Regions from separate parts of the Micromonospora salmantinae genome, predicted to be linked through region 3. Evidence: riboswitches for the same ligand, from Rfam matches in the RefSeq annotation. Region 3 holds a riboswitch; each other region holds the start of a gene.
The links. Region 3 has a riboswitch for cyclic di-AMP ahead of PSH03_RS26375 (coiled-coil domain-containing protein). Riboswitches for the same ligand answer to the same signal wherever they lie in the genome.

Region 1 (7,769 bases), on a different contig from region 3:
GCGGATCGCCAGCGGCTGCACCGCCGGATCGTCGAGCCCCGCCTCGGTCACCGCCGGGGCGATCTCGTCCACCAGGTGCGCCAGCGACCCACCGGGACGTTGCCCGGTGCGCAGCGCCTCCACAGTGGCCTGCACCGCGCCGCACCGCTCGTGGCCGAGGACCATCACCAGCGGTACGCCGAGCTGGCCGACCACGTACTCGATCGAGCCGCAGACCGCGCGATCGAGGACGTGCCCCCCGGTACGGATCACGCAGATCGCGCCGAAGGTCTGATCGAAGATCGCCTCCAGCGGCACCCGGGAGTCGATACAGCCCAGCACCACTGCGTACGGCTGCTGGTCGCCGGAGGCCGCGGCGGCGGCCGTGACGTCGTGTCCGTGCACCGGCTGGCCGCTGACGAACCGCCGATTGCCGGCGAGCAGGTCGGCCAGCGCGGCGCGGGGCGTACCGCCGGCCTGCCGCCCCTGCCCCGACGTCGCACCCATGGGCGCTCCCGACGACCCCATGCCGTTCAGCTTGGCCCGCCGCCGTCCGGCACGGGCGAGGTCGGGAATCTTCGCCCCGGCGTGATTGGCGTGGTGTCATGGCGGGTAGCCGGTGTTACCGCCGGGTACCGGAGGTGCTGGTGGTACTGGGCGGCCCTGGGGAGGTGGCGATGCCGGAGCGGTTCGAGGTCGGTCTGCCGGACGGCGTACGGCTCAACGTCGAGGCGACGGGTCCGACGGATGCCCAGGTCACCGCCATCCTGCTGCACGGCTGGACGCTGGACGGGCGCGCCTGGCACCGACAGGTCGACGCGCTCACGGCGCCGCCGTTCAGCGGTGCGGTGCGGGTGGTCGCCTACGACGCGCGGGGGCACGGCCGGTCCAGTTGCATGGCGCTGCCCACTGCCACAGTGGCCCAGTTGGGTGACGACCTGGCCGCGGTGATCGACGCTGTCGCGCCGACCGGCCCGGTGGTGCTGGTCGGGCACTCGATGGGCGGCATGACGATCATGGAGTACGCCCACCGCCACCCCGCGCACTTCGCCGCCCGTACCGCCGGCCTGGTCTTCGTCTCGACCACCGCCGAGGGGCACACGCACACCGTCTACGGGCTCTCGCCGCGGATCGCCCGGTTGATCCGGTTGGCCGAGACGACCGGCGCCGGCGTGCTGGCCCGGTGTGGCTCGTGGCGCGCGCCCCGGGCACTGCTGAACGCGCTGCAACCGAGCATCCGGTGGATGCTCTTCGGTGACCGCTGCGAGCCGGCCGACATCCGCCTGGTGACGTCGGCGGTGGCTCGGGCCTCGCTGCGCTCGATCGGTGGGTTCCGCGCCTCCATCGGCACCCAGCACCGACTGGACACCCTCGCCGCGTTGGCCCACCTGCCGGCCGCCGCCCTGGTCGGCGACCGGGACCGACTGACCCCACCGCCGTGCGCCGAGTCGATCGCGGCCGCTCTGCCGGCCACCGAGCTGACCGTCTGCCCGGGCGCCGGGCACATGCTGATGATGGAACGTCCGGACGAGGTCAACGCCGCGCTCACCGCCGTCGTACGCCGGGTGCTCGCCGAATCGTCGCCGTCCCACCGTGGCGCGGCCCCCGCCGGGTCGGGTGCCTGAGCACGTTCGCGCACCTCGGGCGCGGCGGGTCGGGTCCAGGGCCGTACTCTTCTCGGTTGGCCCGCGCGGTTTCCGCCGCCTGCCGGCGACCTCTGAAGGAGCGTGCGTTGACCGACCAGACCGGCCTGGAGCAGGAGATCGCCGTCGAGCAACGACACCTCGACCGGGTGTACGCCAGACTGGCCGAGCTGCGGCAGTCGGCCGTCCGCGCCGAGCGTGACGGCTACCGGATGGCCCGGGTGGGCACGCACGGCGCTCTGGTCGAGCGCGACGCGATGGTCTTCCACGCGGCGCAGCGGCGGCACACCCTGGACGCCGAGCACGAGGGGCTGGTCTTCGGCCGGCTGGACCTGCGCGACCGTCAGGTGCTGCACGTCGGGCGACTGGGGATCCGCGACGAGAACGCCGTCACGCTTGTCGTCGACTGGCGCGCGCCGGCCGCGGCCGCCTTCTACCAGGCCACCCCGGCGCAGCCGCTGGACGTGGTGCGGCGGCGCACCATCCAGTCCCGTGCCGAGCGGGTCACCCGGATCGAGGACGACCTGCTGGACCCGACGGCCGCCCCGGAGGGGATGACTGTCGTCGGTGACGGCGCGTTGCTGGCCACCCTGTCCAAGGCCACCGGCCGGGGCATGCGCGACATCGTGGCGACCATCCAGCGGGAGCAGGACGAGGCGATCCGCTCGCCCGGTTCCGGGGTGACGATCGTCGCGGGCGGCCCCGGCACCGGCAAGACCGCTGTCGCCCTGCACCGGGCGGCGTTCCTGCTGTACTCCGACCGCAGCCGCTACGCCGGCGGCGGCATCCTGGTGGTCGGCCCGTCGTCGGTCTTCGTCGAGTACATCGGCTCCGTGCTGCCGTCGCTCGGTGAGGACACCGCGACGCTGCACTCGCTGGGCACCCTCTTCCCGGGGATGACCGCCACCCGCCCCGACCCGCCCGAGGTGGCGGCGGTGAAGGGCTCGCTGCGGATGCGCCGGGTGCTGGAGCGGGCGGCCCGCGACGCGGTGCCGGGCGGCCCGGGTGAGCTGCGGCTGCTCTATCGGGGCACGCTGCTGCGGCTGGACCGGGCCGCGCTGGACCGGATCCGGGACCGCGCGCTGCAACGCGGCGCACGACGCAACGAGGTGCGCCGGGCCGGTTTCGACGGGGTGTTCGCCGCGCTCTGGGCGCAGGCCCGTGAGCTGAGCAGCGGTCGGCTGCCGGAGCAACCGGCCTTCGAGGCGGAGATCGCCGAGCGCTCGGAGTTCCGGGAGTTCCTCAAGGCGTGGTGGCCTCGGCTGCACCCCCGACACGTGCTCGGCTGGCTGGCGCAACCGGACCGGCTACGCCGGTACGCCGGGGGGATCCTCTCCTCGGCGGAGATCCGGCTGCTCAACGCCGCGTACCGGAACCTGGACCCGGCCGGGCTGACGATCGCCGACGTGGCACTGCTGGACGAGTTGGACGCGCTGCTCGGTAAGCCCGCGCAGCCGGCCCGCGCGCGACGCGATCCGTTCCAGCTCGCCGGCGGCGTCCGTGAGCTGAGCACCCTCGGTGAACGGCAGCGGGCCGCCCGCGCGGCGGCCCGGGAGCGTCCGGAGGACTACCGGGAGTACGCGCACGTGGTGGTGGACGAGGCGCAGGACGTCTCGCCGATGCAGTGGCGGATGATCGGTCGACGCGGCCGACTGGCCTCCTGGACCGTGGTGGGCGACCCCGCGCAGACCGCGTGGACCGGCGATCCGGAGGAGCTGACCCGGGCCCGCGACCAGGCGCTGGGCCGGCGCAAGCGACACGACTTCACGCTCACCACCAACTACCGCAACTCGGCGGAGATCTTCGCGGTGGCGGCGGCGGAGATCCGTCGGCTCTACCCGGACCTGCCGCTGCCGACCGCCGTCCGCTCCACCGGGGTCGAGCCGGTGGAGCTGGTGGTGCCCGCGACGGGGTTGGAGACCGCGACAGTGGAGGCCGCCGCCGGCCTGCTGGCCGAGGTGGAGGGGACGGTCGGGGTGATCACGCCGGTCCCCCGCCGGGACGAGGTCGCCGGGTGGCTGGGCGCGCTCGGCGCGCCGAGGTTGCAGGTGGTGACCAGCCTGGAGGCCAAGGGCATGGAGTACGACGGGGTGGTGCTGGTCGCGCCGAGCGAGATCCGGGCGGATCCGGGCGCCGGGGTGCGCACCCTGTACGTGGCGCTCTCCCGGGCCACCCAGCGGCTCACCACCATCGACCCGACCAGCTGACGCGTGCCGACTGCCGCCGGCGCAAGGCGCTGTCCGTACACTTGCACACATAGCGATGTGAGCATACATTTGACCGGGTCCCGACCAGCGGCGGAAGGTGGTTCTCGTGGGCGCAGGTCATGACCACCACCATGGGTCCGTCGCCAATGCCGCACACCAGCACCGAGGTCGACTCTGGGCGGCATTCGGGTTGCTCACCACCCTGATGGTGGTCGAGGCGGTGGCCGCCCTGCACACCGGCTCGCTCGCCCTGCTCTCCGACGCCGGGCACATGTTCACCGACGTGCTCGGCATCGGGATGGCGCTCGCCGCCATCACGGCGACCCGGCGGGCCACCGGCGACCCGCAGCGCACCTTCGGGCTCTACCGACTCGAGGTGCTCGCCGCGCTGGCCAACGCCGTCCTGCTCTCCGGCGTCGCGATCTACGTGGTGATCGAGGCGATCCGCCGCTTCGGCGACCCGCACCAGGTCGTCGCCGGCCCGATGCTCGCGGTCGCCGTGCTCGGCCTGCTCGCCAACATCGCCGCCTTCGCGCTGCTGCGCGCCGGAGCCCGGGAGAGCATCAACCTCCAGGGCGCCTACCTGGAGGTGCTCGGTGACCTGCTCGGCTCGCTCGGCGTCATCGGCGCGGCGCTGCTCATCACCGTCACCGACTGGTGGTGGGCCGACCCCCTGGTCGCGGTCGCCATCGGCGTGTTCATCCTTCCGCGCACCTGGCGGCTGGCCCGCGCCGCCGTCCGCATCCTGGTGCAGGCCGCCCCGGAACACCTCCAGGTGACCGCCGTGCACGACCGGCTCGCCGCCGTCCCCGGTGTCGTCGAGGTGCACGACCTGCACGTCTGGACGCTCACCTCGGGCATGGAGGTGGCCTCCGCTCACCTGACCATGGCACCCGGCGCGGAGGTCGGCGCGGTGCTCACCGCGGCGCGTACGGCCCTGCACGACGACTTCCGCATCGAGCACGCGACGTTGCAGATCGAGCCCGGCGCCGCTTCCGGAGCGTGCGGCTCCATCGAATGGTGACGGAGCCGTAATTTTCCGTGCTGACGCACGCACCGTCCGTCACATTGGCTGCAGCGGCCCCATCCGCACCGGTAGGCTCGGTCCCGGCCTCCACCAGGCGGCGCCCTCCCGGCGCCGGTGGCGGTCGCCGCCTAATCGCCCAACTGGGCGAACCGGGGAACCATGTTCCTGGGGTGTATCCGCGTCAGCGGTAGGGATCTTCCGTCCCGAACCCGTCAGCTAACCCGGTCGGCGGCTGACGGAAGGACATGCGCAGTGGCACCAGCACGACCACCCGCCGCCCGACTGGCGGCACTGATCGTCGCGATGTTCGCCCTCGGCGTCGCGCTTCCGGCCGGCACCGCCTCGGCCTCCCCCCCGACCGGCCTGCGGGCCGCCGCACCCGACTCCGACGAGGAGGGCGGCACCCCGGCGTTGCGCGCCCAACTCGAGGCGGCCAGCAAGGGCTACCTGGACGCGAAGCGCGCCCTGGACACCTCCGTGCAACGGCAGAAGCAGCTCGCCACCCAGCTGACGACCATCGAGGTCGAGATCGGCCAGCGCAACGGCAAGGTCGGCGAGATCGCCGAGGTGGCCTACCGCACCGGCCGGCTCGGTGCGATGTCGGCGCTGCTCAACAGCAACACTCCGGAAGGCTTCATGGACCGGGCGGCCGCGCTGGACGCGGTGGCGGCCAACGAAGACCGGGTGCTGCGCGACCTGCTGAACAGCAAGGACAAGGCCAACCGCACCCGGATCGCCCTGGACGGCGAGATCAACGAACAGCGCAAGCAGGTCGCGGTGATGGCCAAGCGCAAGGAGCAGGCCGAACGGGCCCTGACCGTGGCCACCACACCCAAACCGCAGACCACCGCCGACGGCGGCTCCAACCGGGGCACCTCCAGCGCCAACGCAAAGGCCGCACCGCGCAACTCCGACGGCTCCTGGCCCTCCGAGTCGTGCAGCGTCAACGACCCCACCCCGGCCAACGGCTGCATCACCCCACGCACCCTGCACGCGCTCAACCAGGCCAAGGCCGCAGGATTCACCCGGTACGTCTCGTGCCACCGCCCCAGCGGCTCCGGTGAACACCCGAAGGGCCGGGCCTGCGACTTCGCGGCGCAGAAGGGCGGCTTCGGCGGGGACGCCACCGGCGGCGACAAGACGTACGGCAACAACCTGGCCGCGTACTTCATCCGCAACGCGGACCGGCTCGCCGTGCTCTACGTGATCTGGTACAGGCAGATCTGGCTGCCCAGCAGCGGGTGGAAGTCGTACAGCGGGGCGCACGGCACCCCGTCGACCGACCACACCAACCACGTACACCTGTCGGTCTACTGACCCACGCGTCGTGATGCCTGTGAGTCACCCCGGTGGCTCACAGGCATCACGTGCGTCCGGGGCCGGGCTACGTCGCCGGGCGTACCCCTGATGTCGTCGCTCGTCGGACGACCCGGCAGCGGTCGGCGGGCAGCATCGCGGTATGCCTCGGATCCGACCCAGCACCCGCAAGGCGCTGCTCACCCTGCACCTGGTCACCTCGCTCGGCTGGCTCGGCGCCGACCTGGTGCTGCTCACCCTCGGCATCGCCGTTCAGCGGGGCGCCGACCCGGCGGTGGTCTATCCGGTCACGGCCCTGGTCGGCACTGTGCTGTTCGCGCCGCTGAGCGTCCTGGTCTGGCTGATCGGCGTCGCCAGCTCACTGCTCACCCCGTGGGGCCTGCTGCGCCACCGCTGGGTGCTGGTCAAGCTCGTGCTGACCACGGTGATGGTCGGGCTGGTGCTGTTCCTGCTCACCCCGAACCTGCGTCACGCCGGAGCGGTCGGGGCCGCCCTGCCCGCCCGGGATCGCGCCGACCTGGTCATCGCGCCGGCGGTGTCGACCAGCCTGATGGTCATCGCGACTGTGCTGTCCACCTACAAGCCGTGGGGCCGGCGTCCCGCCACCCGAGCGGCCCGCACAACCCGTGATCGCGCCGCAACAACGATCTAGACGCAACCCCCGCCAAGCACGTCGCGCCCCGCCCTGCCCCGCGATCTTGCACTTACTGTCCCGACACATGTGGCATCCCACCGATATCGACAACCGAAACTGCAAGATCGACGCAGGGGGGCGGCGCGGGGCAGGGCGGGGCGGGGGGCTGGTCAGGCCGGGTTTGGGGGGGTGCCGGTGCGGTCGAGGGCGGCGCCCAGCCGGGTGGCGAGGGCGAGATGAGCGGCCTGGGCCTGGCGGAACGCGTACCGGAACAGCGGCGTCGGCGCGGTCAGGGTGATCTCGACGTCGATGCGGACCAGGCCGTCCGGCTCGGCGCGCAGTCGGGTGTGGTTTCGCACTGTGGTGGCCGGCCACTGGCGGGCCACCATGACGATCTCGTCGGCCTCGTTGATCAGCACGTCCGCGTGGTAGGTGGTCCGGAAGCGCAGCGGACCCGCCGCCAACCGGTCGTTGATCGTGTAGCTGGCCTGGGCGCCGGGCCGGGGCGGCACCCGGCGAACCCGGACGATCAGCGGATGCAGCTCGCCCTGCCGGGTCAGGTCGCTGAGCAACGTTGCCGCCTCGGCGGGTGAGCACCGGGCCTGGACGGTGTAGCTGAAGGTATCGCTGCTGAGCACACCGTCTCCCGCCGTCGTTGGTCGCCCGATCGTCCCGTACCGATGTCTGGCTGGCAACGCCCCGGGCCCTCAGCGCCGCGCGGACCGGGCCGATGCGACGACCCGCCACCACCTGCGCCACTAAGGTCGGTTAGTACAAAATCTTCCGAAGATGCCGGAGGGCGGCCAGCATGAACGGCGACGACCGATGAGCGGGCACGTGATGGTATTCGCGCCCACTCCACAGCTGACGGTGACCGTGGACCAGCCCAACGACCACCCCGAGCTGCACCTGCACCCTGGCGGGCAGGGCGTCTGGCAGGCCCGGATGGTGATCTCCCTCGG
Region 2 (7,769 bases), on a different contig from region 3:
GTCGGCGCGGCGGCTCGGGAGCTGAGCCTGACCGAGTGCGTCAACTCCGCCGACGCGCTGGTCTCCGACGTGTCCGGCGTGATCTCGGACTTCCTCTACTCCGGAAAGCCGTACGCGGTCACCGACATGGGCGACGAGGGTGACCGGTTCGTGGAGCGGTTCCCGCTGGCCGGGTCGGGTTACGTGCTGCGCCGGGACATGTCCAACGTGGACGAGGTACTGACCGCCCTGCTGGACACCGACCCGCTGGCCGAGGCCCGCTGGGCCACCCGCCGCCGCTACCTGGGTGACTTCCCGGCCGAGGCGTACGCCGAGGCGTTCCTGACCGCCGCCCGCCGGGAGCTGGCACCGGCTGGGACACTGACCGCGTCCACACCTGCCTGACCGCTCAGCGGTACGGGTCGAGCAGCGCCAGCACCGCCGCCGGGTCCTCCACGTGCGCGTTGTGCCCGAGGCCGGGCAGCGTGGCGACCGGTACGCCGTACTCCTTGAGCTGTTCGTCGGTGACCATCGGGTCGTTCTCCCCGCGTGCCAGCAGCACCGGCACGTCGGTCGCCGCGAGCAGCGCGGCCAGGTCGGGCTCGCCGACGGCGAAGGCGGCCGGGTCCATGGCGAGGCGCCACCGGCCGTCGACCTGGCGCAGCCCGGCGTCCACCACCGGGTGGTCCGGCGAGACCAGGCCGGCCAGCCCGGAGACCCGCAGGTAGCGGCGAGCCGCCTCGGTGCGGCTGGCGAACCAGCTCACCGGGCGGGCGGCGACTTCGGCGGCGCGGGTCAGCTCAGCGGGTGACCAGAGTGCCTTGATGCCCAGCCCGACGACCGCGTCCACCGGCGTTCCGGCGTCGCGGGCGGCAAGCGCGAGACCGACCACCCCGCCCAGCGAGTGCCCGAGCACCACCAACCGGTCGTCGGGGGCGAGCGCCTGCGCGACCTGCTGGGCGAAGCCCGGGAAGGAGTACGACGGCAGCGGCGACGCCCAGCCGTGGCCGGCGAGGTCCGGTGCCAGCCACCGCCCGGGCCAGTGCTGCTCGAGGTACGGGGCCCAGGGCAACCACACGTCCCCGGTCGCTCCCATGCCGTGCAGCAGCAGCAGGACCGGCCTGCGGCCGGCGTGACCACCCGTCTTCTCCACCACGGCCGCAGTCTCCCACGGTTCACGGTCGGGTACGAGAGCCGTCGATGACGGGACCACGCGGACAGACGCCGCGGGCGCCGGCCCCTTGTGGAGGACGGCGCCCGCGGCGGTCAGCGTGCCCGGGTCAGGCGGAGTAGCCCCGGCTGGTGATCCAGTTGGCCAGGTCGATCGTGGTGATCCAGTACGACGGGTCGGCCGGGTTCGCCGAGTCGGCGATGCGTACGGTGCGGCCGTTGTCCTTGTAGCCCACGACGGCGATGTAGTGCCCGCCGCCGTAGGAGTGCCAGCCGCCGTCGGTGTCGGTGGCGTCGCCGACGACGTTGGCCACCACGCCCCGGCCGTCGGTGATGGCCTTCACCACGTCGGCCTGGAGCCGGTCCATCTGGGCCGGGCTGGGCGCGCCGGGGAACATCCGGGTCCGGTACGGGGAGCCCTTCACCTCGGCGTTGAGCACCCGGGTGGTGTCCTCAGCCGAGTTGGTGCCCATCTCGGTGGTGCCCAGCTCGGCGCCGAGCTCCTCCTGGGTGCGGTCGATGCCGGCGGCGCTGAGCGCGTTCCGGGTGGCCGCCGGGCCGCAGTTGTAGTAGGTGTTCTGCGCCTCGTAGTCGTAGTCGAGCACCTTGGTCGCGGGCGGCTTCGGCCGCTCCGGCTTCCGGGTGAGGTCCGGGTTGCTGCTGGCCTTGGCGGCGGGCGACGCGGCGCTGGTGGCCGGGGCGGCAGTGGTCGGTGCGGCGCTGGCCGAGGGGGAAGCCTCCCGAGCCTCGCCGCGGGAGGCGGCGACGTCGCTGCGCATCTCGGCGACAGTGGTCGCGGTGCGCTGGCCGGCCGGGGCGTCGTCGGCAGTGGTGAGCAGGGCGCCGGTGGTGGTGGCGATCGCGAGGGCCGCGGCGGAGGCGGCGACGATCTGGTACGGGCGCTCGGTGGCGAGGCGGCGGAGCTGACGCTGCAGGGTGTGCTTCACGGGGTCCTCCACGGATCGGGGGGAGAGCGGCACACCGGGGCCGGACCGGTATCCGGGCAGGCGCCAGCGCGCGGACCGTGGTCCGCGGATGGTGAACCGCTCAGGGGAACGCTCGGCGTGGCCGGGCGGGGAAGGCGATGACCCGGGGGTCAGCTCACCGTCACTGGACGGATGAGCGGGTGCACCGCCGCGCCGTGGAGGCGAGGGAACAACCGAGGGGTGGAAAGGTGCTGCACGAGGATGGGACTCCTTCCGACACCGCCTACCGGGTTAGCTGACGGATTCGGGCGGGAAGACGCCCTACCGCGGGCCGTGGCTCGCGGATTCACCCCGGACTTACTGGTGGGTCCCCGGTTCGTTGATCACGATTAAGCGGGTCGGTGCGGCGTCGCGTCTTGCGATCGGTTACCGCACCGGACGGGACGACACTACTGGCGTCTCAACGCCCTGCCAAGCCAGGTTCACCTGCGTAAACCCCAATTGGCGCGACAATTTCTGCGCGTATTGCCGATGATGTGACTCGATGGGACAACCGGTTACGGCGACGCCTGCGGGCGACAACCGGACAGGCCGCAAAGAACGCGGCCACAATCGCGGGATCAATGCCGCCGATCGCGTCGGACGTCCGATTTCCCGATTGGGTGACCGGCCTCACATCACGGATTGGGCTCAACCCACCCGGGCCGGGCGCCACAGTGCCACGACGGCGGGACGCAACGCCCCGGCCACCGTGCGGCGCGCGGGTACCAGGGTCGGGCGGAGCCGGGCTGCCGCCGCGTACGCCTCCTCGGCGAGGGCACGAGCCGACTCGGCGGCCAACTCCGCGTCACGCCAGGCGGCCCGCTCACGGCCGGCGGCCACCTGGTAGTCGGCCAGCCGCGCATCCCGGACCACCCGGCTGATCAGCACCTCCTGCTCGACCGGGTGCCGCCGGGGATCCCAGCCGCGCCGATGCCCGAACACGTCGCCGAGCTGCGCCATGGTCAGCTCCCCCCGCCAGTACGCAGCCATCACCGCCCGGTGCAGATAGCGCTCCCGGGCGGCGTACTCGGCGGGGGTGTGCGGGGTCTGCGGGGTGGGCAGCGCACCGGCGCCAGCGAAGCGACGCGCTGCGGTGTCCGCCTCGTCGTACCCGATCCAGGCCCGCTCCAGCTGCTCCTGAGCAGTCAGCCAGGCGGCACGCCGCCGCTTGGCGGTGGTGGCCGCGCCGGCCGCGGCGACGGCCACCTCCTCGGCGTAGCGGCGCAGGTCCACGGCCTCGGCGGCGGCCACCTCCCGAGGAGTGGGCCCGGCCGGGAGCGGGTCGTCAGTGGGCCGGTCCCGTTCGGGGCGGGCGGCCAGCACGGAGAGCAGGCCCAGGGTCAGCAGGAACAGCGTCGACCAGATGGCGGCGGCCCGCGGCACCTCGGTCACGAACTGGTAGAAGACGACTGTCTCCATGGTCGGCACCTCGGGGAGGATGAGCAGTGCGATGGGGAGCCGCGCCGATCAGCGGGCCACTGTGGGCCACGGGTCGGCGGGTCAGGGAGCGGGTGGGTCGACAGGGCACGGTGGCGGGACGGTCGTCCCGGTGGCTCAGCGCCCGGGTGGGGCCCGGGAAGCCCGACCGCTCGTACCGTCGAGGAGGGGCAGCCGGCCGAATTCGGCCGCGCGGACCGGCAGCACGCCGGCCGCGATGGCGCCCTGATCATCGGGGAGCGCCACCGGCGTGTCGACCGACCATGTCGGGACCGACTCCTCGGCGGCCTCCGGCGGTATCGCCGCGGCCGGGCGGGCAGCACCGGGTGCCGCGGAGTGCCGGCAGGAGGCCGCCAGCGGGCCGGCGGCGACAGAGGCCGGCACCGCGCTCGACGTCGGCACCGGGCCGGGTGTTGCCGTGGTGGCCGTGGCCGGGCCTGCGCCGAGCGCCAGGGCCGCGACGACGGCGAGGCTGGTCAGCACCCGAGTCGCCCAGCGCGCCACCCACCACAGCGGACAGGTGAACGCGACCGGAAGCACGCCCCAACGCTACCGTCGCGCCGAGCCGGGCGCACCGACCACGGGCGTGTCGGATCGCGCCGCGCCGACCCGTTGACCAGGGTGGACGTTGTCAGCGCAGGTCGACGTACGGTGATCGCCCGCCGGCCTGACCGACCTCGTCGGCAGGTCCGTCGACCTTGCCGCGGGCGCTGCTCGCGGGGTCCCGTGCGTCGTCGTCGCCGGCCGCGCGTTGTCGGGGAACGGGCGCCGGACGGGCCGCACGGCGCGGCGCGAGCCGGCGCATCATCGGGGTTTCGACGAAGCGGTGCAACAGCCCGGCGAGGATCAGGTTCGCCGCCAGGAAGCCGAGCACCACGGCCGGGCCACGCCAGCCCGCGAAGCCGATCCCCCAGGTCCCGCTCCAGCGCAGCACGCTCGTCATCACCAGCACGTGCACCAGGTAGAAGGCGAACGAGACCTCACCGAGCCAGACCAGCGGCCGGGACCGCCACGGCGAGCGCCGACCCCGCACGTCCGCGTCCGCGGCCGCGGTGATCACCAACAGGTACGCGACCGCGAGCAGCGTGGTCCACAGCTCGGCGCGGATCCACTGCGCGGCCGCCACCCAGGTGACCAGGAAGATCCCGCTGGCCACTGTCAGACCGGGACCGCGCCACAGCCCCCGGCGCATCAACTCGGCAGCCACCGCGCCCAACCAGAACTCCAGCGACCGTACCGGCGGGAAGATCTGGGTGAACCACCAGCGGCTCACCTCCGGCACCAACTCCTGCGCCGGCCAGAGCGCGAGGATCAGCAGCGGCAGCGCGACGATCAGCGTCCAGAGCAGCTTCGGTCGGGCCCGGCGCAGCAGCGGCAGCGCCAGCGGCAGACAGAGGTAGAAGAAGAACTCGCAGGACAGCGACCAGCTGACGGTGTTGATGCTGTAGAACCAGCCCGGCCGGGGGTCCCACGCCTGCAACAGCAGCAGGTTCTCCAACGCCGCCGCCGGCAGGACCGGGTCGGCGAACCACCAGGCGACCACCAGCGTCGCCGCGAACAGCACCAGGTGGTTCGGGTAGATCTTGGCGATCCGTCGCCGCCAGAAGGTACGCCGGGAGTCGCCCTCGCGGGCCGACCAGACCAGCACGAAACCGCTGAGGATGAAGAAGAACTGCACCCCGGAGAGACCGAGGGTGAACAACGCGTCGATGACGGCCTTGTAGTCCGGCTCGGCGATGATCCGCATGGTGCCGGCGTGAAAGCCGAAGACCAGCAGAGCGGCGATCCACCGCAGCCCGGTCAGCGAGGGCAGCCGGGGCAGGGCCGGTGCCGGCCGGGCGGCCGACGTCGCGGCGACGCTCGTCATGCCGGGATCCCGGCGCTCGGCAGGGTCACCAGCACGGTCGTAGCCTCCTCGTCGCGGCGTCGGACGGCGCGACGGCGACGCCCACGACGACCCGGCAGGGCCGCACCGAGGCACCCTACCGGGTCACTCCCGGGTGAACCGGACGCATCCCACCCGCCCCGCGAGCCCACGTTCCCCGGGCCGGAAACCGACCACCGGCCCGGCGTTAACCTTCCGCTGGGCTGGAGTTCAGAGAGTCCACCATCGGCGGCAACGTCAGGTTCCGGGGCCGGCCACCCGGGTCGTCGAAGGTGGCGGACGTGGTCAATGAGCCGACGCCCGCACCGCTGCTGAGCATCGTCGTGCCCGTCTACGGCGTTGAGGCGTACCTGTACCAGTGCCTCGAGTCGATCCGGGCCGACATCCCGGTGGGCGAGTCGGACACTGTCGAGCTGATCGCCGTCGACGACGCCTCCCCGGACGGCTGCGGCGACATGCTCCGCTCGTACGCGGTCAGCCGCGACGGCGTGCGCGTCGTGCACCTGAGCAGCAACGTGGGTCTGGGGCTGGCCCGCAACGCCGGGCTCGACGTGGCCACCGGCCGGTACGTCTGGTTCGTCGACAGCGACGACTGGTTGCCACCGGGCACGATCGCGGCGGTGCTGGACCGGCTTCGCCAGCACCAGCCCGACGTGCTGATGCTCGACCACCTGCGGGTACACGAGGACGGTCGGCGGGAGATCGACGCGAGCAGCCCGCTGCTACGCGGGATCACCGGCGTGACCCGGTTGACCGACCAGCCGCAGCTGCTGCGGGTGCAGCACACCGCCTGGAACAAGGTGGTCCGCCGCGACTTCATGGACGAACTGGAGCTGCGGTTCTTCCCCGGCTGGTACGAGGACATCCCGTTCAGCCACCCCCTGTTGATCGGGGCCGAGAAGATCTCCGTGCTGGACCGGGTCTGCTACCTGTACCGCCAGGGCCGTCAGGGCGCGATCACCTCCACCCGCAGCGGCCGGCACTTCGACGCCTTCGCCCAGTACGAGCGGCTGATGGACTGGGTCGCCCGGAAGCACCCGGACGAGCGGTTGCAGGCCGAGCTGTTCGAGCTGATGATCAGCCACTACCTGGTGGTGGTGGGCAACGACGGCCGGCTGCACCCACACCTGCGGCGCGACTTCTTCCACCGGGCCGCCGCGCACTACGGTCGGTACCTGCCCACCGGCGGCTACCCGCTGCCCCCGGGCGTGGCCGGGCTCAAGCACCGCCTCGTCGGGCGGGGTGACTGGGTGGCGTACTCGGCGCTGCGCCAGGCCCACCGGGTCGCTGGTCGCCTGCGTCGGTCCGGCCCGGTGGGCGGCGCCGAGGGCGGTTCGGTCGCCGCCGACGAGGACCCGGGGCGAGGGGCGAGCGCCGGGCCCACCCGCGACGGTGGGCTCGCGCCGGAGCGGCGCGACACGCTGGCCGTCGGCCGGCTGCCGTGATCGACCCCACCGCGGAGCACGCCGGGAGCCGGGGCGGCTCCCGGTGCCCTGATTTCCCAGGTCGTCCGCCCGCCGGGTGGACGACGACAGCACCACCGCACCCCGGTGCGGGCGTACCTGAGCAGAGGCCGGAATGACAGCGACAATCAAGATCGGACCGCACGCGGTCGGTGCCGGGGAGCGACCGTTCGTGGTCGCCGAGATGTCCGGCAACCACAACGGCGATCTGAACCGGGCGCTGGCCATCGTCGACGCGGTGGCCGCGAGCGGGGCGCACGCGCTCAAGCTCCAGACGTACCGGCCGGACACCATCACCATCGACGTCGACACCCCGGCGTTCCGAATCTCCAGCGGGCACGAGCTGTGGGGCGGGGAGAACCTGTACCGCCTCTACGAACGGGCGCACACCCCGTACGAATGGCACGCCCCGATCTTCGAGCGGGCCCGCGAGCGTGGCCTGACCGTCTTCTCGTCGCCGTTCGACGCGACCGCCGTGGAGCTGTTGGAGTCGCTGGACGCGCCCGCGTACAAGATTGCCTCGTCGGAGCTGGTCGACCTGCCGCTGATCCGACTGGTGGCCAGCACCGGCAAGCCGATGGTGATCTCCACCGGGATGGCGACGGTCGCCGAGATCGACGCCGCCGTGCGCACCGCCCGGGCCGGCGGCGCGGCGAGCATCGTCCTGCTGGCCTGCACCGCGTCCTACCCGGCCCCGCCGGCCGACAGCAACCTGCGCCGGTTGCCGGTGCTGGCCGGCGCGTTCGACGTGCCGGTCGGGCTCTCCGACCACACCCCCGGCATCGGGGTGGCGGTCGCCTCGGTGGCGCTCGGCGCCTGCTTCATCGAGAAGCACGTGACGCTGGACCGGGCCGACGGCGGCGTGGA
Region 3 (7,769 bases):
ATACCTTGACGCATCTTACGGTGCGTGTGACGGTGGAGCGCGAGCCAGCGCCCGCCGCCCGGCCGGCGGAGAGCCGGTTTGACCAGGTCAGATGCGTCGAGACGAGGTGCGGGATGAGTCATACCGGGAGCTCCGGCGGTCAGCCGGGTCCGCAGCGGACCACCGACCGGGCCACCGCGCTCAGCGAGCCGACCCGGGCGTACGCCGAGCTGGTCGCCGGCAACCGGCGCTTCGTCGATGGCGCCCCACGCCACCCCAACCAGGATGCCGGGCACCGGGCCGCAGTGGCCGACGGGCAACACCCGTTCGCGGTGATCGTCGGCTGCTCCGACTCGCGGCTGGCCGCCGAGATCATCTTCGACCGGGGCCTGGGCGACCTGTTCGTGGTTCGCACCGCCGGGCACACCGCCGGCCCCGAGGTGCTCGGCAGCGTCGAGTACGCGGTGACAGTGCTCGGCACCCCGCTGGTGGTGGTGCTCGGCCACGACTCCTGCGGTGCGGTGCAGGCCGCCCGGGAGTCCGCCGCGACCGGTACCGCGCCGAGCGGCCATCTGCGCGCGGTGGTCGACGCCGTGCTGCCCAGCCTGCGCCGCGCCACGTCCGAGGGCGTGGACGACATCGACGGCATCGTCGACATCCACATCGCCCAGACCGTCGAGACGTTGCTCGGGCAGTCGCCCGTGCTGGCCGACGAGGTGGCGCGGGGGCGGTGCGCGGTGGTGGGGGTGTCCTACCGGCTGGCCGCCGGAGCGGTGCGCACGGTGGCCGCCGTGCCGGCCGGCTTCGCGACATTGGAGCCCTCGGCCTCGACCGAGTCGACCGAACCGGCCGCGCCTGCCACCGTCTGACGCGACGAGGGCCGCTCCGCGTCACGCGGAACGGCCCTCGTCGGGGATCGTGCGGGTCAGAGCAGCGACATGTGGACGTGGTCGGTGTGGTTCGACGGCCCGCTGTACGAGCTCCAGCCGGTGGCCGGGAACCAGATCTGCCGGTTCCAGATCACGTAGTAGATGCCGAGCCGGTCGGCGTTACGGATGAGGAACGCGGCGACGTTGTTGCCGTACGTCCGGGTGTCGTTGTTGTGCCACGGGGAGAACCCGCTCTTCTGTAGCGACCAGTCGCAGGCGCGGCCCTTCGGGTGCTCCCACGGCCCGCCGGGGCGGTAGCAGCCGACGAACCGGTTGAAGCCGGCCGCCTTGACCTCCTTGTACGCGTGCAGGGTGCGCGGCGTGACGCAGCCGGACGTGGTGGGGTCGTTCTCGCTGCACGACTGGGGCTTCCAGTCACCGTCGGCCGTGCGACCCGGGCCGATCTTCGCGACCTTGGAGGTGGCATCCACCAGGCCGCCGGTGAAACCCTTGCCGCCGACGAGGGAGAGCGCCTTGTCGGCCTCGCTCTTGCGCTTCGCCATCAGGGCGGTCTGCTTCTGCTGCTCCCGGACCTCGGTGTCGAGGGCGAGCTTGGCCTGCTCGGCGCGGGCCTTCACCTCGTTGACCTCGGAGAGCTTCTTCTCGTTGACCATGTTCATCTCGTCGAGCATCCCGGCGCGCTGGACGAACGAGTCGGGAGCGTCGCTCTCCAGCAGCATCGCGACAGCGCCGATCCGGCCGGTCCGGTACGCCTGGGCGGCGATCCGCCCGACCTGCGGGGCCAACGCGTCCAGGTCAGCCTTGGCCCGGTTGACCTCCGCCGCCAACTCGCTCTGCCGCTTCTTGGATTTGTCCAGCTTGGACTTTGCGGCGGAGTAGTCGCGGTTGGCCTGCTCGATGACGTCGTTGAGCAGCTTGGGCTCGCCGTCCTCCTCGTGCCCGGACGGTGTGGGGTTCGTCGGGGCGGCGTGCGCCGGGAGCGGCCCGGCGAGCACGGTAAGTGCGGCGATCACGGCCACCACGGGAGTCAACCAGCGGCGTAGGGGTGCCGTCACAATGTTCCCTTCCGTCGACCGCCGACCGGGTTAGCTGACGGGTTCGGGGCGGAAGTGGCCCCTACCGCTGACGCGGATTCACCCCAGGCACCTGGGTCCCCGGCTCGCCGGTTGGCGATTGGGCGGTGGCACCGCAGGCGCCGCTTCGCGCCTTCATCGGTAACCGGCAGCGAGGTTACCCGAGAGTCGACCGGCTGAGCTATGCCTGGATGCCGACCAAAAGCGTCATTTCGCCATAGCGTTGAGTGACCAGTGACGCGGTTCTCAGGGTGGATGCCCGATCTGGTCACGCTGAGGAGTGTCACCATGCCGTATCCGTGCTCCTGTTCGACTCCGGCCACCGGTCGGTGGCCTCTGATGGGGGTGCGGTCCGCGTCCGGTCCGGCTCGTCGGAGCCGGCCGTACGCGGTGAGCTGAGTGCGGCCAGTGCCTCGCTGCGGTCCGGCTGGGGCCGGGGCGCGGGAGCGTCGGTGGACGCCGTGCCATCGGTACGCCCGGCGGCGGTCACCACCGCGGCCAGCCCGGTGGTCAGCGGCACGGCGGCGATCAGGCCGAGGGTGGCGACCGCGCTGCGGACGATCTCCTGCGCGAGGAACTCGCTGGTGAGGATCTGCCCGATCGGCCGCGAGTCGGCGGTGAGCAGGAGCAGCAGGGGCAGTGACGCGCCCGCGTACGCCAGCACGATGGTGTTGACGGTGGAGGCGATGTGCGCGCGGCCGACCCGGGTGGCGGCACGGTACAGCTGCAACCGGGTCAGCCCGGGGTTGGCGTTCGCCAGTTCGGTGACGGTGGCCGCCTGGGTGACCGTCACGTCGTCGAGCACCCCGAGCGATCCGATGATGATGCCGGCGAGCAGCAGACCGTGCAGGTCCACGTCGCCCTGGAACATCGACAGGGTGGTGGCGTCCTCGCTGCCGAAGCCGGTGAGGTGGGTCGCGGCCGTGGCGATGGTGGCGAGCACGCCGGTCAGCACCAGGCTGCCCAGGGTGCCGAGCACCGCGACCGAGGTCTGTGCGGTGACCCCGTGGGTCAGATAGAGCACCACGAACATGATCAGGGCCGCGCCGACCACCGCCACCAGCAGCGGTGACCTGCCCGCGCTGATGCCCGGCAGCACGAAGGTGAGCAGGATGGCGAAGCTGGCGGCCAGCCCGGCGAGCGCTGCCAGACCCCGCCACCGACCGAACGCGACGATCGCGGCCGCGAAGACCACCGCCAGCCACACCATCGGGGTGCCGCGTTGGTGCTCGGCGATGTTCCAGTTGCTGACGGTGGGCTCGATCGGATCGGCCAGTTCGACCAGGACGACCTCGTCGCCGACCTCGACCCGGGGTGCGCCGGGCCCGTCGGGCACCGGTGTGCGCACCTGCTGGCCGGCGGTCGGCCCGTCGTCCACCCGGACGTCGACAGTGCCGCACCGCCCGTCGCCGACCCTCGGTGTGCCCTCCGGAACCGACGGCACCGGCGGGCACGGCTCGCTCACCACCCGGGTGACAGTGCCGGGGTAGCGCGGCACGTCCGCACCACCGTCGGTCTGCGGTGACCCGCCGCGCGGCCAGAGCAGCACTGCGGCCAGCACGGTGGCGACGAAGAGGGGTACCACCGTCACGACGAGGATCCGTCGCACCCGTGGTGGGGCGGACGGAGCGGGGTGAGTGTGGTCGGCGGCCAAGGTGAGACTCCCAACGATCCGGTGCGGGATACGGGTCAGCGGGCCGGGCGGTTCACCGTTGCGGTGGAAACGCGGCGGACGGCGGGGCGGATCGCTGCCTGACGACCGCTTGATCACGGACGGTCAGTGCTCGGCCCGGTCGGCCGGGGGCGCCGCCACGACGTGGCGGCGCCGGTGCCCGACTGTGCAGCGGCATTCGGAGGGCCATCGTGGGAGATGCTAGCCAGCCCTCCCGGGGGTTGCAGGTCGTGGCGGAGTGTCGGGCGGCCGAACCGCTCGCGCGGCGGTCTCCGAGGCGGCATGTTGGAGCCGCCCGGCCGGTGGCCGAGGCGGTCGCCGCCGACCTCGGCTTCCGACCTGGGGTCGACGAGGTCTTCGCCGAGGTGCTGCCGGCGGCGAAGGACGATCGGGTGGCCGAGCTCCAGCGGCGGGGGTTGGTCGTGGCGATGGTCGGTGACGGGGTGAACGACGCGCCGGCGCTGGCCCGGGCGGACGTGGGTATCGCGATCGGCGCGGGCACCGATGTGGCCATCGAGTCCGCCGGGGTGGTGCTGGCGTCCTCGGACCCGCGCGGGGTGGGTGCCGTGGTCCGGCTGTCCCGGGCGTCGTACCGGAAGATGCGACAGAACCTGGCCTGGGCGGCCGGCTACAACGTGGTGGCGCTGCCGCTGGCCGCCGGGGTGCTGGCCTGGGCCGGCGTGGCGTTGAGCCCGGCGCTGGCCGCGGTGCTGATGTCGGCGTCCACCATCGTGGTGGCGCTCAACGCGCAGTTGCTGCGCAGGGTCCGTCTCGACCCCGCGCCGGACTGAGCCCGGTCAGCCGCGCTTCATGAGCCGGCCGACCGCCGCCATCATCTCGGTGGCCATCTCGTCGGCCCGACCCTCGGCGGCGCCCTCGTGCATGCAGTGCCGGGCGTGCCCGTCGAGCAGCCCGAGGGCCACCTTGTCGAGGGCGGCCTGGATGGCGGAGATCTGGGTGAGCACGTCGATGCAGTAGCGGTCGTCGTCGACCATCTTCTCGATGCCCCGGACCTGCCCCTCGACGCGGCGGAGCCGCGCGAGCAGCTGGTCCTTGCTGGCGGTGTATCCGCGGATCGGGGTGGGTGCGGTCATGTCGACAAGGATAGCGTACCCCCAGGGGGTATGGTACGGTCGGTTCTGTTGAGATACCCCCACGGGGTACCGGTACCGCGAAGGAGACGATCCAATGGTCAACACGACGTACCAGGTGCAGGGCATGACCTGCGGGCACTGCGTCAGCGCGGTGAGCGCCGAGGTCGGCGCCATCGCCGGCGTGCGTGACGTCCAGGTCGACCTCGCGGCCGGCCGGGTCATCGTCAGCAGCGATCAGCCACTGGACACCGCTGTCGTCCGAGCCGCAGTCGACGAGGCCGGCTACGACCTCGTCGACGCGTGATCGGCGGGCCGACGTGCGCACCGTGACGAGACTGGCCGGGTTCGCCGTCGGCCTGGCGGCGATCTTCGGCGCCACCTACGGGATCGGCCGGGTCGTCGACACCGCCCCGGTCGCCGAGAGCCGGCACGACGATGCCGCCACCACCCCGACGGCGGACGAACGGGGCGGGACGGCCGACCGGCTCCCCGGCGGGCTGCTCGTCTCCGACCGGGGCTACACCCTCGAACCGGTCGACGCCCCGGCCGACGAGTTCGCCTTCCGGATCGCCGGCCCGGACGGCCGCCCGGTCACCCGGTACGACGTGGCGCACGACAAGCAGATGCATCTGATCGTCGCCCGTCGGGACCTCTCCGGCTTCCGTCACGTCCACCCCGAGCTGGCCCCGGACGGCACCTGGCGGGTCGACACCCCGCTGGCCGGCCCCGGGCAGTGGCGGGCGTTCGCCGACTTCACCCCGACCGGGGGCGAACCGCTGACCCTCGGCGTGGACGTGACAGTCCCCGGCGAGTTGACCGAACGGCCGTTGCCCGCTCCGGCGACCAGCACCACCGTCGACGGCTACACGGTCACCCTGACCGGAGCGCCGCAGCCCGGCCGCACGTCGTCGCTGACAGTGACCGTCAGCCGGGACGGTCAGCCGGTCACCGACCTGGAGCCCTACCTGGGCGCGTACGGGCACCTGGTGGCTCTACGTCGGGGTGATCTGGCGTACCTGCACGTGCACCCGGACGGAAAGCCCGGCGATGGGCGCACCCGGCCCGGTCCTGCCGTCACCTTCCTCGCCGAGGTGCCCTCGGCCGGCAGCTACCGGCTCTACCTCGACTTCCAACACGGCGGGCGGGTGCACACCGCCGAGTTCACGGTGGTCGCCGGCGCTGCCCCGACCAAAGGGGCCCCCACCCCGAGCGGGCCCGCACCGACCGGCGGGGCCGACCACGGCACCCCCGGGCACGGACACAACTGACGGGACCAGAAGATGACCACCACCAGCAGACCGCTGCCCGAGGCGCCGAACCGGATCGAACTGGCGATCGGCGGGATGACCTGCGCCGCGTGCGCCGCCCGGATCGAGAAGAAACTCAACCGGATGGACGGGGTGAGCGCCACTGTCAACTACGCCACCGAGAAGGCGACCGTCCGGTACGCCGACGGCGTCACGCCGGACGACCTGATCGGGACCGTGCAGAAGACCGGTTACACGGCGGCGCTGCCGGCCCCGCCCAGCGCCGAACCCCCGGTGGACCCGTTGCGGGGGCCGCGTACCCGGCTCTGGGTGTCGGTGGCCCTGAGCGTGCCGGTGGTCCTGCTGGCCATGGTCCCGGCCTGGCAGTTCGACTACTGGCAGTGGTTGTCGCTGACCCTGGCCGCCCCGGTGGTGGTCTGGGGTGGGCTGCCGTTCCACCGGGCCGCCTGGACCAACCTGCGGCACGGCGCGGCCACCATGGACACCCTGGTGTCGCTCGGCACCCTGGCCGCGTTCGGCTGGTCGCTCTGGGCGCTCTTCCTCGGTGACGCGGGGATGCCCGGCATGACGCACCCGTTCAGCTTCGACATCACCCGGACCGACGGCGCAGGCAACATCTACCTGGAGGCGGCCGCCGGGGTCACCGTGTTCATCCTGGCCGGTCGCTTCTTCGAGGCCCGTTCCAAGCGGACTGCCGGCGCCGCACTGCGCGCTCTGCTCGACCTCGGGGCCAAGGAGGTGACGGTGCTGCGTGACGGCGTGGAGACCCTGATCCCCGTGGACCGGCTCGCCGTCGGTGACCGGTTCGTGGTCCGCCCCGGGGAGAAGATCGCCACCGACGGGGTGGTCGACGAGGGCACCTCCGCTGTCGACGCCAGCATGCTCACCGGTGAGTCGGTGCCGGTCGAGGTCGGCCCGGGTGACGGCGTGGTCGGCGCCACGATCAACGCGGGTGGGCGGCTCATCGTCACCGCCACCCGGGTCGGCGCGGACACCCAGCTCGCCCGGATGGCCGACCTGGTGGAGCAGGCGCAGAGCGGCAAGGCGGCCGTGCAGCGGTTGGCGGACCGGATCTCCGGGGTCTTCGTGCCGATAGTCATCACCCTCGCCGTCGGCACTCTCGGTTGGTGGCTCGGCACCGGGGCCGGTCCGACCGCCGCGTTCACCGCCGCCGTGGCCGTGCTGATCATCGCCTGTCCGTGCGCGCTCGGCCTGGCCACCCCGACGGCGCTGCTGGTCGGCACCGGTCGGGGCGCTCAGCTCGGCGTACTGATCAAGGGCCCGGAGGTGCTGGAGTCGACCCGCCGGGTGGACACCGTGGTGCTCGACAAGACCGGCACCGTGACGACCGGCCGGATGACACTGGTGGACGTGGTGCCGGCGAGCGGCGTGGACCGGGCCGAGCTGCTCCGGCTCGCCGGGGCGGTGGAGGCCGCCTCCGAGCACCCGATCGCCCGTGCGGTCGCGGCCGCTGCCACCGACGCGGGCGCGCTGCCCCCGGTGACCGCCTTCGGCAACCTCGAAGGGCTGGGGGTGACCGGCACTGTCGACGGGTTGGCAGTGCTGGTCGGCCGGGTCCGGCTGCTGCGCGAGCGTGAGATCGACGTACCGCCGGAGGTCGAGTGGGCCGTGCGTGACGCGGAGGCCGCGGGCCGTACGGCGATCGTCGCCGGCTGGGACGGACAGGCCCGCGGCGTGCTCACCGTCGCCGACGTGGTCCGGCCGACCAGCCGGGCGGCGGTGGCCCGGCTGCGCGGGCTGGGGCTGACCCCGGTCCTGCTGACCGGGGACAA
Region 4 (7,769 bases), on a different contig from region 3:
GCCAGCTCACGTAGGTCGGATCCTGGACCAGTTGCAGGGTCGTGGCCCAACTCGCCTCGGTGTCGTGGATGACGATGTACTCGATCTTCTGCCGCGCGGGCCGGTCGGAGAGGTCGTGGTTGCCGTAGTCCCCGTCGCCGAACGCCTCGTAGGGCGCCGGGATCCACTCGCAGGAGATGGTGCGGGGGCACTCCACCCCGTCCGGGCGGGCCAGCCGGCGCAGGCCCAGCCGGTCCAGCCAGGAACGCTCGGGCCGCACCGCGCGGGCCGGCAGGGTGATCCGCTGGCCGTCGTCGGTCACCCGGGCTTCGCCCGCGCCGATGGTGGTGAAGACCTCGTCGGCGAAGGCCGCCGCGGCGTCGGCGCTGTCCGCGCCCGAGTAGCGTGCCACCGCGCCGTACCAGGCCGCCGGGTCGGTGTCCGCGCCGACCGGCGCGCCCAGATCCCTCTGGTACGCGCTCAGCAGCGCGGCCCCACCCCGGATGTTGAGGCCCGCGTCGGTGCGCAGTGCCTCGGGGGTGGCGCCGGTCAGCGTGGCGGCGGCGTCGACGGTCTGCAACGCGGCGGTGGATGGCGCGGGTGCCTCGACCGGCCGGGGCGCGGGTACGCGGGCGGTGCGGGAGTCGTCGCCGCGTGGGTCCTCGGCGCCGGCGTCGTGGTGGCCGCGTCCGGGTAGGGCGGCCACGTGCCGCGCGTCGGTCAGGTGCATCGGACCGTAGCCGCCACTGGTGCTCGGTGTACCGGCGTTGGTGTCCCAACGGGACTCCAGGTAGGAGACGCCGAGCAGCACGACGGCCGGCACGCCGTACTCGGTGGCCGCTGCGGCGTACTGCTGCTGGCGGTCGGTGATGGGCGCTGCGGCGGCCGGGCCGACGGAGAGTGGCACAGTGGTCGCGGCGGCGACCACTGTGGCGGCGAGCAGCCCGCGCCAGCCGGTCGACAGGGTTGGATGGTGCATCGAACCCCCTAGATTCTCGCGGAGTGAGGTCAGGTCACCATCGCGCCGTCCGGGAGGTCGCGTCAATACCTTTCTATCTATCGAAGTAGATGGAAAGAATTCTTCACACACGGTCGGTTGCCTCGTTCAATCCGTACGGAGTGTCACTGCCGCACGGGTTGCGGATCGGTAACAGACGTCTCTACTCTGGTCATTTGTTGGCCCGACAGCAGCTCCGCCCAGCCCGGGCGGTAACGGACCGACACCGCCGAGTCGTTTCCGAGCGAACCGGGGACCCAGGTCCCTCGGGGTGAATCCGCAGCCACTGCGGTAGGGCGCCGACTTCCCGCCCGAACCCGTCAGCTAACCCGGTAGGCGGTCAGGAAGAAGGAGTACGGAACCCCGGTGGCACTCCATGCCCCGCGGCCGTCGTCCGAGCGGTCGGCATCAGCCGGCCCGGCGTCGATCGTGCCGCGCCCACGCTGGTCCCGCTTCACCACCGCACTCGCCGCGCTGGCCGGCATCGCCGTCGTTCTGACCGGCAGTGCCACGGCGGCCCACGCCGACCCGTCCGTCGCCGAGATCGAGCGCCAGATCGACGCCGACTGGAACAAGCTCGAACCGGTCATCGAACGGCACAACGCCACCCGCACCGACCTCGCCGCGAAGCGCAAGCAGGCCGATGCGCTGGCCGCCCGGATCACCCCGCTGGAGCGTCAGGTCGACGCCGCGATGGACAAGGTCAGCGCCCTGGCCGTACGCGCCTACATGGGTGAGAACGTCTCGACAGTCAACGCGATGCTGGGGAGCCGGTCGCCCAGCGAGGTGGTCGGTCAGCTCGAAATGCTCGACCGCTTCGCGCACAACCAGCAGAAGGACGTACGCCAGGTGGCCGACCTGCGCGACCAGCTGGCCGCGCAGAAGGCGCCACTGGACGAGATGGTGGCCCAGCTGACCCGCACGGAAGCTCAGCTGGCGGCGAAGAAGAAGCAGATCAACGACGAGATCGACCGCCTGCAGAAGCTGCGCCTCAAGGTGTACGGCAGTGGCGGCGGCGGTCCGCTGCGCCCGGCACCCTGCCCGGGCAGCTACCCCGGCGGCGCCGCGGGCACCGCTGTCAAGTTCGCCTGCGCGCAGATCGGCAAGCCCTACGTCTGGGGTGCCGAAGGCCCGAACTCGTACGACTGCTCCGGGCTGATGCTGGCCGCCTGGGCGAAGGCCGGCGTGTCGCTGCCGCACAACGCCGCCGCGCAGAGCCGGGTAACCAAGAACGTCAGCAAGGGCGACCTGCGCCCCGGCGACCTGGTCTTCTACTACAGCGACATCCACCACGTCGGCATGTACGTCGGCGGCGGCTGGGTGGTGCACGCCTCGCAGGCCGGTCAACCGGTCAAGATGAAGAAGGTCGACGACGGCCCGATCCACAGCTACGGCCGTCCAGGCTGACCCCGAGTGATCGAAGGGCCCGTCGCGATCCGTCGCGGCGGGCCCTCGTCGTCTCGGGGCCAGCTGCTGAACCTCAGCGGGTGGGCCAGGTCCGCCAGTGCTGCCAGGCGCGGCTGGGTGTCGGCCCCCGCTGGCCCTGGTAGCGCGAGCCGTAGACCACCGAGCCGTACGGGTGCTCGGCCGGCGAGGAGAGCCGGAAGATGCAGAGCTGCCCGATCTTCATGCCCGGCCAGAGGGTGATCGGCAGGTTCGCCACGTTCGAGAGTTCCAGCGTCACGTGACCGGAGAAGCCCGGGTCGATGAAGCCGGCAGTGGAGTGCGTGAGCAGCCCGAGCCGGCCCAGGGAGCTCTTGCCCTCCAGTCGGCCGGCGAGCTGGTCACCCAGCGAGATGACCTCCAGCGTCGAGGCGAGCACGAACTCCCCCGGGTGCAGCACGAACGGCTCACCGTCGGGGACCTCGACCGCCGAGGTCAGGTCGTCCTGCTGCATCGCGGGATCGATGTGGGTGTAGAGGTGGTTGTTGAAGACCCGGAACAGCCGGTCGAGTCGGACGTCGATGCTGGACGGTTGGACCAGGGTGGGCTCGAACGGCTCCAAGCCCAGCGTGCCGGCCTTGATCTCGGAGACCAGGTCGCGGTCGGAGAGCAGCATCGGACCACCATAGCCGCGCTGCCAAAAGTGGCCGGATTCGGTGCCGGTGACCAGCGCGTCGAGGTCGCTGCTCGTACATTTGTTCGATAGAATGCCCACATGGCTTCCTGGTCCGAATTCGCCGCCGACGAGCCCCGACTCGCCGACGGGATCCGCGTTCTCCTCCAGCAGTACGGGCCGGGCTTCGGCTATCTGGCCACGGTCCGCGCCGACGGCGGGCCCCGCGTCCATCCGGTCTCCCCGGTCATCACCGCCGAGGGGCTGTTCTGCTTCATCATCGACTCGCCGAAGCGCCGCGACCTCGAACGTGACGGCCGTTACGCGCTGCACTCGTTCCCGGCGGAGGAGAGTGACGACGAGGCGTACGTGGCAGGGCGCGCCCGTCCGGTGACCGATCCGATCCGGGTGGCGCAGTTGGCGCAGAGCGCCCGGGCCGAGCCGCAGGTCGACTGGCGGCTCTTCGAGTTCACCGTCGACGTGGCCATGCTCACCCGCCGCGAGCAGCACATCGCCGGCATTCCGGGCCTCGCGCCGAGTCGGCCGGCCGTTCGGGTCTGGCTCGACCCAAACGCCCCGTCGGCGGTGGCCGCGCCCCTCGCCGTCCCGCAGGCGCGCCCGACCCGCCTCAGCCGTGACGTTCAGTGCACGGCCGCCTGACCACAGCTCAAAGATCATCGGTGCCGGCTCCGTACCAACGGAGCCGGCACCGCCGTACGCACCGGCCCGCCGCCGCCGAGATCAACCCGGGGTCGACCCGGGCGGAGCGGGGTGTGGACAGCTACGGCCTCCGGGGGTACCTGGGTGCACGGGCTCGACGACTCGGGTACAGTGGTGCCGCTTGCGGGTGTAGTTCAATGGCAGAACATCAGCTTCCCAAGCTGACAGTGCGGGTTCGATTCCCGTCACCCGCTCCACTGCGAAGGCCCTGGTCAGGACGTGAGTCCCGGCCGGGGCCTTCGACGTTCACGGTGAGGTTGGCTGAGACGTCCGCGTACCAGCGGGGCGGCACGCGGAAGGTGCGGGCTCGCGGCTCAGGTCGACAGCGAGCAGCGGGCGTTCGACGTCGGTCATCGTGGCCGCGTCGGCCACGAACAGGTAGGTGAGCCAGTCTTCATCACTGATGGGGGCGTTCGCGTCGATCAACTGCTTGACGGTCGCCTCGCTGTAGGCGAGGTCGTCGGGTTGCGGCAAAGGGGACACGACGAAGATCCTCCACGCCGCCAGGCCCTATCGGTAGTCGGCGAAGATTCGACGTTCCACGCCGTCGACGGTGACCGGGCCGCCGTGGGGAAGGATCCACTGTGGTCTGGTGTGACCGAATGGGACCCCGACGCAGACGACCGCCTCGGGGTTGTACCGGGCCACCATGTCGACGACAGTGTCGCGCTGTTGCTCGCGGAGCCGTACCCGATCCGCGGCCGGGGGTCGGCGGGTGTGGTCGGAGACCGGCGGACGGGCGACCAGGACCGCGTCGACGGCGCTGAGAAGACCGCGTTCACCCAGTGATCGGACGATCCAGCCGACCTCGCGGGCGGGGAGAAGCTCCTCCGACGTCTCGATGATCAGCACCCCGCCGTGCAGGACCTCCGGGGGAAACGGGAAGCGTCCCGCCGTCAGGATCCACTGGATGACTTCCAGGCAGCCACCCCAGGTGGGGCCGGTGACTGCGCGCGGCGGCCCGTACCAGCTCCACGGCTCCGTCGGTTCGCGCTCGCCGAACGACGTCAACGCCTGCGGATCTGCCCAGTCGATGCCGATGTCCTCGGACTCACCCGGGTCGGTGATCTCCAGCCGTTCCCCGGTGAGTAACGCCGCTCGCAGCGACCGGACGTGGATGTCGTCGACGGCAGGCCCGGGGCCGAGGTGCACCTGGGAGGACCCGCCGTAGAAGCTGGCGATGCCGAGGCCCCAGAGCCAGTGGTGCAGGTTGGTGTTGTCGCTGGTGCCGAGGAACGGCTTCGGGTCGGCGCGGGCCAGGTCGGCGTCCAGGTGGGGGATGACGGTGATCTGGTCGTCGCCGCCGACGACGGCGAGAATGCCGCGTACCTGGGGGTCCGCGAAGGCGGCGTTGATGTCCGCCGCCCGCGCTGCCGCGCTCGCGCCCACCTGGCGGGTGGTGGGGTATTCGACCGGAACGAGGCCGGTCAGGTCGGCGAGCCGTCGCATGGCCTGCTCGTGGATCCCGGGATAGGCACCGGCCGCGGCGAAGGACGGTGAGAGCACCGCGAGGTGGTCCCCCGGGCGTGCCTTTCGAGGACGAACAAGCTTACGCTTCATGTCGAGATCCAACAGGTGCGCCAGCCGGTGCGCATCTCATTTCGAGACGCGTTCCAGGAGAACCACGGGGATCTCCCGGCGTGCCAGTGGGCCGGGAAGGCGTGGTCGACCGCCGTCGGCGGAGCGGGCATCGGCGACACGGATGCCTTTCGTGTTCATGGCAGGATCTGCCAGGTGCAGGTCGGGATGCTTGGTCCATTCGAGGTTCGCACGGACGTCGGCACCGTCATCGACGTGCCGGGCGCGCGGCTGCGCGGGCTGCTGACCGCCCTCGCGCTCAGCCCGGGTCACGTGGTCCCGAAGGGGACCCTCGTCGACTGGATCTGGGGCGAACATCCGCCCAATGACGCGGTGAACGCCCTGCACCGCCTGGTTTCCCGGCTTCGGAAGGCGCTGCCGGAGGGGTCGATCGAGGGACAGACGGACGGCTACCGGTTGATGGTCGAACCTGACGTCGTCGATGCCGTACGGTTCGAACGCCTCGTCGGCCTGGCTCGCGATGATGAGGGCCCGCAGCGGGTACGACGGTTGCGCGAGGCCCTCGACCTGTGGCGCGGTGCGGCGATGCAGGACGTCGGTCTGGTCGACAGTACGGCGCTCGACGCGGCGGTCACCCGACTCGACAGGCTGCGTCTGACGGCCCTGGAGGATCGCTTCGACGTTGAGATCAGTCTCGGCCACGGTCCGGAGCTGGTCGCGGAACTGACCGACCTGGTGGCCGCGCACCCGGTGCGGGAACGGCTGGTTCTCGGGTTGATGCAAGCCCTCGCCGCGAGCGGCCGCGACAACGAGGCGCTGCTCGTGTACCAGCGCACGAGTGAGGCCCTGGCCGACGCGCTGGGCGTCGACCCCTCGCCGGAACTCTCGGCGTTGCACGTCGCGCTCCTGCGGGGCGAGGTGCGACGGCGCGCGGAGGGCCGGAAGACGAACCTTCGTGCCGAGTTGAGCAGCTTCATCGGCAAGGACGAGGCCGTTGCCGCGGTCGGCGCGCTCGTCGCCGAACATCGGCTCACGACCCTGATCGGGCCGGGTGGCTCCGGGAAGACCCGGCTGGCCACGGAAACCGCGCGCAGAATGCTCGACGACCTGCCGGACGGCGCCTGGCTGGTCGATTTCGCTGCGATCGGCGCGGACGGCGACGTGGTGCAGGCGACGCTTGCGGGGCTCGGACTCCGGGACGCTCTGCTCGGCGAGCCACCGAGCATGGAGTTGGTCGACCGGCTCGTCGCCGCGATCCGCGAGCGGGAGGCGTTGCTGATCCTGGACAACTGCGAGCACGTGATCGAGTCGGCGGCGGTGCTCGCTGACCGGCTGCTCGGGGAGTGTCGGCGACTGCGGATCCTCGCGACGAGCAGGGAGCCGCTCGGCATCACCGGTGAGGCGCTCTGGCCGGTCGCGCCACTGGCCCTGCCGGACGCCGACGCCGACGCCAGCGAGATCGAAACCTCTCCGGCTGTCCGACTGCTACGGGACCGAGCGGTCGCGGTGCGGCGGGATCTGGCGGTCGACGCCTCCACGCTGTCGACGATGGCGCGGATCTGTCGGGCGCTGGACGGGATGCCGCTGGCGATCGAACTGGCCGCCGCCAGGTTGCGCACCATGTCCATCGACCAGCTTGCCAGGCGGCTCGACGATCGGTTCCGCCTGCTGACCGGCGGCAGCCGTACTGCGTTGCCCCGGCACCGGACGCTGCGCGCGGTGGTCGACTGGAGTTGGGAGCTGCTGACCGACGCCGAACGGACGGTGCTGCGCCGGCTGTCGGTGTTCTCGGGCGGGGTGAGCCTGGAAGCGGCCGAACGGGTCTGCGCCGGCGACGAGGTCGAGCAGGATGACGTGCTCGAGTTGGTCACCGCGCTGGCCGAGAAGTCGCTGTTGGTCGCCGAGGGCGGCGAAGCCCCGCGCTACCGGATGCTCGGCACGATCAAGGAGTACGCCGTGCACCGCCTCGCCGAGGCGGGGGAATCGGACCTGGCTCGCCACGCGCATCTGGCGTACTTCACCGAACTGACCGAGACCGCAGAGCCGCAGCTTCGCCGCGCGGACCAGGTGAGATGGCTCACCACTCTCGAAGTCGAGCACGACAACATCGGTGCCGCCATGCGCGGTGCCCTCGCTGCCGGCGAAGCCCACGCGGCCATGCGGTTGGCCGCGGGTGCCGGCTGGTACTGGTGGCTCGGTGGCCACCGGACCGAAGGCATGGAGTTGATCACGGCGGCCACCGAGACGCCTGGTGAGGTCAGCGACGAAATCCGGGCCACTGTGTACGCGCTCGTCGTGCTCTTCATCAACTCGGGGCCTGGCGACGAGCACCAGGCGGCGGAGTGGATCCACAAGGCGTACGAGTTCAGCCAGCGCAGTAACGGGGGCCACCCGGGGACGGCACTCGTCGTCCCGCTGGAACGGATGTTGCGAGCCCCGGACGCGATCCTGCCCGCATGGGAACCGCTGCTGAACGAC

Region 1: another riboswitch for cyclic di-AMP. It lies ahead of PSH03_RS24425 (coiled-coil domain-containing protein); the one in region 3 lies ahead of PSH03_RS26375 (coiled-coil domain-containing protein).
Region 2: another riboswitch for cyclic di-AMP. It lies ahead of PSH03_RS01835 (C39 family peptidase); the one in region 3 lies ahead of PSH03_RS26375 (coiled-coil domain-containing protein).
Region 4: another riboswitch for cyclic di-AMP. It lies ahead of PSH03_RS22085 (C40 family peptidase); the one in region 3 lies ahead of PSH03_RS26375 (coiled-coil domain-containing protein).

What each region holds. Positions count from the first base shown of each region.
Region 1 is NZ_JAKKFG010000042.1:121,990-129,758, reverse strand. Features, by position in the region: gene PSH03_RS24445 (carbonic anhydrase) at 1-486, opposite strand, end outside; gene PSH03_RS24440 (alpha/beta fold hydrolase) at 657-1,604, shown strand; gene PSH03_RS24435 (HelD family protein) at 1,712-3,829, shown strand; gene PSH03_RS24430 (cation diffusion facilitator family transporter) at 3,936-4,853, shown strand; cyclic di-AMP (ydaO/yuaA leader) riboswitch at 4,972-5,103, shown strand; gene PSH03_RS24425 (coiled-coil domain-containing protein) at 5,109-6,173, shown strand; gene PSH03_RS24420 (hypothetical protein) at 6,316-6,825, shown strand; gene PSH03_RS24415 (SRPBCC family protein) at 6,978-7,445, opposite strand; gene PSH03_RS24410 (PfkB family carbohydrate kinase) at 7,648-7,769, shown strand, end outside.
Region 2 is NZ_JAKKFG010000002.1:118,505-126,273, reverse strand. Features, by position in the region: gene PSH03_RS01845 (CDP-glycerol glycerophosphotransferase family protein) at 1-384, shown strand, start outside; gene PSH03_RS01840 (alpha/beta hydrolase) at 389-1,135, opposite strand; gene PSH03_RS01835 (C39 family peptidase) at 1,260-2,108, opposite strand; cyclic di-AMP (ydaO/yuaA leader) riboswitch at 2,341-2,481, opposite strand; gene PSH03_RS01830 (hypothetical protein) at 2,766-3,536, opposite strand; gene PSH03_RS01825 (hypothetical protein) at 3,672-4,094, opposite strand; gene PSH03_RS01820 (acyltransferase family protein) at 4,186-5,421, opposite strand; gene PSH03_RS01815 (glycosyltransferase family 2 protein) at 5,721-6,884, shown strand; gene pseI (pseudaminic acid synthase) at 7,018-7,769, shown strand, end outside.
Region 3 is NZ_JAKKFG010000043.1:56,647-64,415, forward strand. Features, by position in the region: gene PSH03_RS26370 (carbonic anhydrase) at 114-848, shown strand; gene PSH03_RS26375 (coiled-coil domain-containing protein) at 905-1,924, opposite strand; cyclic di-AMP (ydaO/yuaA leader) riboswitch at 1,929-2,059, opposite strand; gene PSH03_RS26380 (YibE/F family protein) at 2,226-3,596, opposite strand; partial or broken gene PSH03_RS26385 (HAD-IC family P-type ATPase) at 3,839-4,405, shown strand; gene PSH03_RS26390 (metal-sensitive transcriptional regulator) at 4,412-4,708, opposite strand; gene PSH03_RS26395 (heavy-metal-associated domain-containing protein) at 4,803-5,012, shown strand; gene PSH03_RS26400 (DUF8832 domain-containing protein) at 5,026-5,976, shown strand; gene PSH03_RS26405 (heavy metal translocating P-type ATPase) at 5,989-7,769, shown strand, end outside.
Region 4 is NZ_JAKKFG010000031.1:20,524-28,292, reverse strand. Features, by position in the region: gene PSH03_RS22090 (N-acetylmuramoyl-L-alanine amidase) at 1-958, opposite strand, end outside; cyclic di-AMP (ydaO/yuaA leader) riboswitch at 1,194-1,329, shown strand; gene PSH03_RS22085 (C40 family peptidase) at 1,406-2,383, shown strand; gene dcd (dCTP deaminase) at 2,457-3,035, opposite strand; gene PSH03_RS22075 (pyridoxamine 5'-phosphate oxidase family protein) at 3,135-3,692, shown strand; tRNA gene PSH03_RS22070 (tRNA-Gly) at 3,876-3,949, shown strand; gene PSH03_RS22065 (DUF6924 domain-containing protein) at 3,999-4,235, opposite strand; gene PSH03_RS22060 (LD-carboxypeptidase) at 4,263-5,201, opposite strand; gene PSH03_RS22055 (ATP-binding protein) at 5,487-7,769, shown strand, end outside.